2 regions of the Leeuwenhoekiella sp. LLG6367-2.1 genome follow, and region 2 is predicted to be linked to the other one. Evidence: riboswitches for the same ligand, from Rfam matches in the RefSeq annotation. Region 2 holds a riboswitch; the other holds the start of a gene.
The links. A riboswitch is a leader RNA that binds a small molecule or an ion and turns the genes downstream of it on or off. The one in region 2 is predicted to bind S-adenosylmethionine.
Positions count from the first base shown of each region.

Region 1: another riboswitch for S-adenosylmethionine. It lies ahead of ABVM53_RS14390 (Na+/H+ antiporter NhaC family protein); the one in region 2 lies ahead of ABVM53_RS04865 (O-acetylhomoserine aminocarboxypropyltransferase/cysteine synthase family protein).

Region 1 is NZ_CP159331.1:3,236,929-3,239,409, forward strand. Features, by position in the region: gene ABVM53_RS14385 (nucleoside deaminase) at 229-699, opposite strand; SAM-I-IV-variant riboswitch at 857-954, shown strand; gene ABVM53_RS14390 (Na+/H+ antiporter NhaC family protein) at 1,004-2,317, shown strand; gene ABVM53_RS14395 (DUF6642 family protein) at 2,344-2,481, opposite strand, start outside.
Region 2 is NZ_CP159331.1:1,063,293-1,065,773, forward strand. Features, by position in the region: gene ABVM53_RS04865 (O-acetylhomoserine aminocarboxypropyltransferase/cysteine synthase family protein) at 1-1,203, opposite strand, end outside; SAM riboswitch class I at 1,317-1,425, opposite strand; gene metK (methionine adenosyltransferase) at 1,801-2,481, shown strand, end outside.

The DNA.
Region 1 (2,481 bases), 1.3 Mb from region 2:
TAAACATACTTTAAAATCCTGTTCTTAAAAAATAAATTGCTAACCCTCTAAAATATGCACGCTCATTTACCTATTGTCTTGACCAAAATTTTCTGAGGCCGTTTTGCCAGCGCAATATTTTAAAAGGATTAAGACTTGAAATTAATATTGAAAATTAAACTTCTATTAAAACTAATTTTTTAGTTATTTGAACTAAGTCTTTTCAGGATTAATAACTAACCCCAAATATCAATACTCCGTTTTATCTTCTTTCTTCGTCCATTCCTGAAATGGTTTTATAGCAACCTCCGGAGCTAATTGTTCAAATGGGATGCTGCGTTTTTCGTAAGGTAATGGTATTTCCTCGTAAATAAAGGCATCGTCAAAACCTATGTTAGCTGCGTCTTTTTGGCTGCTTCCGTAGTACACTTTTTCAGGTCTCGCCCAGTAGATCGCACCCAGGCACATTGGACAAGGTTCGCAGGAAGTATAAATTGTACAGCCATCCAGTTGGAACGAATTCAAATTTTTACATGCGTCACGTATAGCAGTAACTTCTGCATGTGCGGTAGGATCATTTGTAGAAGTTACTTTATTATTTCCTTTACCTATAATTTTTCCGTCTTTAACAATCACACAACCAAAGGGACCACCTTCATTATTTTGCATTCCGCGTAGAGCTGCATTCACAGCTTCTAGCATAAAATCTTCATTGCTCATTTAATCTCGTTTTAGGCAAATATACGCGCAATTGTATTTTTAGATCTAATCACTTCCCTCCTAGTCTTCCCAATATTTCACGTTTACTGTAGAAAACTAAATTTTAACTTTTAATATACTTTTATTCAATTTTCCCGTATTACTTTTGCCGCCTTAAATTAATTATCCAGAATCTCATAAGGGAGATAGCAACCTGCAATAACAAGCAAGGTGCTAAAATAGATAAGCCAATTACTTGGAAAAAATGTTAACGCATAAGTCTATGTAATTTTTGCTATTTCCTTTTTGAGTACAAAATTGTAAAATGGCAGAACTCAAGATTATCCCAAAATTCTCAGCACTAATTCCTCTATTTGTATTTGTATTTACCTTTCTTGGTGTAGGTATTTATCAAAATGATTTCTATGCACTTCCCGCTCCTATCGCCGTTATTGTAGGCATTGTTGTGGCATTTATACTATTTAGACAATCTATAAATGAAAAGATTGACATCTTACTAAAAGGCTGCGGAGACGATAAAATTTTGACGATGTGTTTAATTTATTTACTCGCTGGTGCTTTTGCTGCAATTACAAATGCTACGGGTAGTGTAGATGCTATTGTAAATATGGGACTCGATTATATTGCGATTGAGTATATCTACGTAGGTATTTTTGTGATTGCCGGCTTTCTTTCGGTTTCTACAGGAACTTCTGTAGGCGCTATTGTTGCCCTCGCTCCTATTGTGGTAGGTTTTGCAGCCAGCAGTGATGCGGAGCTCGCTATACTTTCGGGCGCATTGCTGGGTGGTAGTATGTTTGGGGATAACTTATCGGTTATATCAGACACTACTATAGCAGCCACACAATCTCTGGGAACTAAAATGAGTGATAAATTTAAGCAGAATATAAAAATTGCGGTTCCGGCTGCTGTAGGGACGCTTGCAATTTTAATCTATCAGGGAATTGATCTTACCGGAGCAGCAGCAAACACTACCGATTATAATTATGACGTGATTAAAATTCTACCTTATATTCTAGTAATTGCGCTTTCGATAGTAGGTCTTAATGTCTTTATAACCCTATTTCTAGGCGTTATTGCCGCAGGAGTTCTAGGTATAGGTTATGGAGATTTTACACTTATAGAGTCTACTAAAATCGCTTACGAAGGTTTTACTAATATGACCGAAATATTCTTGCTTTCACTTCTTACTGGAGGTCTTGCTGCTTTAGTAGCAAGTAATGGCGGCATCGAATTTATTCTGGTAACTATTAAGAAGCTTATTAAAAACAAAAAAACGGCACAACTGGGGATTGCTGCTTTGGTGAGTTCGATAAATATGGCGATTGCAAACAATACGGTGTCTATCATTATTGCCGGTCCTATCGCAAAAACTATTAATGACGAGTACCACTTAGATAACAAAAAAACAGCTTCTATTCTCGATATTTTTGCCTGTATTATACAAGGTCTCTTGCCCTACGGAGCGCAGGTATTAATGATATTGAGTTTTGCAAAAGGAACGCTTAATTATCTGGATTTAATGGCAAATACCTGGTATTTACTTTTATTACTGCTATATACGTTACTTTTTATTTTACTGAAACCATTCCGTAGCGCAAAATCACAACGCAGTTAAATTGATATCCTATATTAGTCGAAGCTTTAGTAATACATTCTAAAATCCAACATTTTGCAAGCGGCATACTGTTTTTGATGTAATTTTTCTACTACTTCAAAAATATCATCATCCTCGTTAAACAGGTTAAAAAATAGTTTATCTAGGTTGGAGCTGCTTAACCC
Region 2 (2,481 bases):
AATCAAATCTTTAGTAACACCGGTTGCTTCCTGTGCTTCATCAGGTAATTGCTGATGGGTAGTACTCGCCGGATGAATAATTAATGATTTTGTATCTCCAATATTTGCAAGAAGCGAAAAAATTTCTGTTTTATCTGCAACTGTCTTTGCACCTTCAAATCCACTGTTGAGACCAAAAGTTACAATTCCGCTTTGCCCGTGTGGAAGGTATTTTTTTGCTAAGTCATTGTATTTGCTACTTGCTAATCCTGGATAATTAACCCAAGTAACTTCGGGTTGTGCCTCTAACCAAGTTGCTAGTTCCAGTGCATTTTCACTGTGCTGCTTTATACGGACTTTTAAAGTTTCTAATCCCTGAATTATTTGAAAGGCATTAAACGGACTCAAAGCTGCACCGTGATCTCGTAATCCTTCAATACGTGTTTTTGCAATGAAAGCCGCTGGTCCTAAAACATCATGATATACTAATCCATGATAGCCGGCAGAAGGTTCTGTAAACTCTGGAAATTTTCCGCTAGACCAGTCAAATGTTCCTGCATCAATAATAACCCCGCCCAATGAGGTTCCATTTCCATTGATGTATTTTGTAAGGGAATGAATTACAATATTTGCCCCGTGCGCAATAGGATTTAAAAGTGCAGGTGAAGCAACCGTATTATCTACGATTAAAGGAATTTTATGTTCTTTAGCTGTAGCAGAAATTCCTTCTAGATCTAAAACATCAAGCTTAGGGTTTCCTAAAGATTCTACAAAAATAGCACGTGTGTTATCTTGTATAGCAGCATCAAAGTTTGAAACCTCATCAGGATTAACAAACGTGGTTGTTATACCAAATCTGGGAAGCGTAACACTCAATAAATTATAAGTTCCTCCATAGAGACTGTTCGAGGCTACAATATGATCTCCTTGCTTTAAAAGTGTAAGCAATGCTGTGTTAATTGCAGCAGTTCCAGAGGCTGTCACGACAGCTGCAATACCACCTTCTAAAGCAGCAAGACGTTGCTCTAAAACATCATTTGTAGGATTATTTAAACGTGTATAAATAAAACCGGGTTGCGATAGATTAAATAATCCTGCAGCATGATCAGAATCATTAAAAACATAACTACTGGTCTGGTAAATAGGCACAGCTCGTGTACCTCCATTTGTAGTAGTGTCGTGACCGGCGTGTAAAGCTTGTGTTGAAAATTTTTGAGTACTCATCTTTCTTTTTTGAATTAAATAAATTAAACCAAAGTCAAATAATGCCGCTCTGGCACTAATTACAAGAAAAATGTTATTAAGAAAAATAAGCTATTCAGAAAAAATAGCTTGTTAGGTTATCTATCATCAGCACATTGCTGTTGTAGAATTTAGCACCTTCATCCCGTAGGAAGGGTTGCTAAGGCTTCATTGGGTCTATCCCTCCGCCTTTCTTGATAACATTTCAATACGTGTTTGAACTTTATGAGCGTAAAGATTGCAAAACCTTTTACAGATATGCAAGTAAACCCTATTAAATTTACAAAATGAAAAGTTTTCATAAGATTTTAATAGTCGTTTTGTAATACCTTCTAAATTTATACATTTGCGAACTCATTGAGGAAAGATTTGACTGATTGCAACCTCTTATACAAGTCTAAACACCTGTATAAAAAAATGCTAAAGGCAGTAAACAACTACCAGAAGTAGCCCTCGTCAAATCTTTTTTCGATTTAAAACAATTCGCTGTGGGAGCACAGGAGTTATAAAAATCAAAACTAATTTTGAGTTTAGGTACGTCCTAAAACTTAATACCCTAATTGGGAAAAATTTGCTTGAATGGCTTACTTATTTACCTCAGAAAGTGTGTCTGAAGGACACCCTGATAAGATTGCAGATCAAATTAGCGATACGCTTTTAGATAATTTTCTAGCATTTGATCCAGAATCAAAAGTTGCTTGCGAGACACTTGTAACAACTGGGCAGGTGGTTCTGGCTGGAGAAGTTAAAAGTGACACGTATTTAGATGTTCAAAATATAGCGCGCGGTGTAATTAATGACATAGGCTATACTAAAGGTGCATATCAATTTAGTGGTGACAGCTGTGGAGTAATCTCATTGATCCATGAGCAATCTAAAGATATTAATCAAGGAGTCGACAGGGCTTCTAAAGAAGAACAAGGTGCGGGAGATCAAGGAATGATGTTTGGCTATGCGACTAAAGAAACGGCTAATTATATGCCGCTAGCTTTAGATATATCGCATCGCATTATGATCGAACTTGCAAAACTGCGCCGTGAAGATAAAGATATTACCTACCTAAGGCCAGACGCAAAGGCACAGGTTACTATTGAGTATTCTGATGATAATATCCCTCAAAAAATCGTTGCAATTGTAGTCTCTACTCAACACGACGAATTTGATGAGGACGAAAAAATGCTAGATAAGATTAAAAAAGATATAATTTCTATTTTAATCCCTCGCGTTAAGGCAGAACTTACAGATGATTTAGCAAAATTA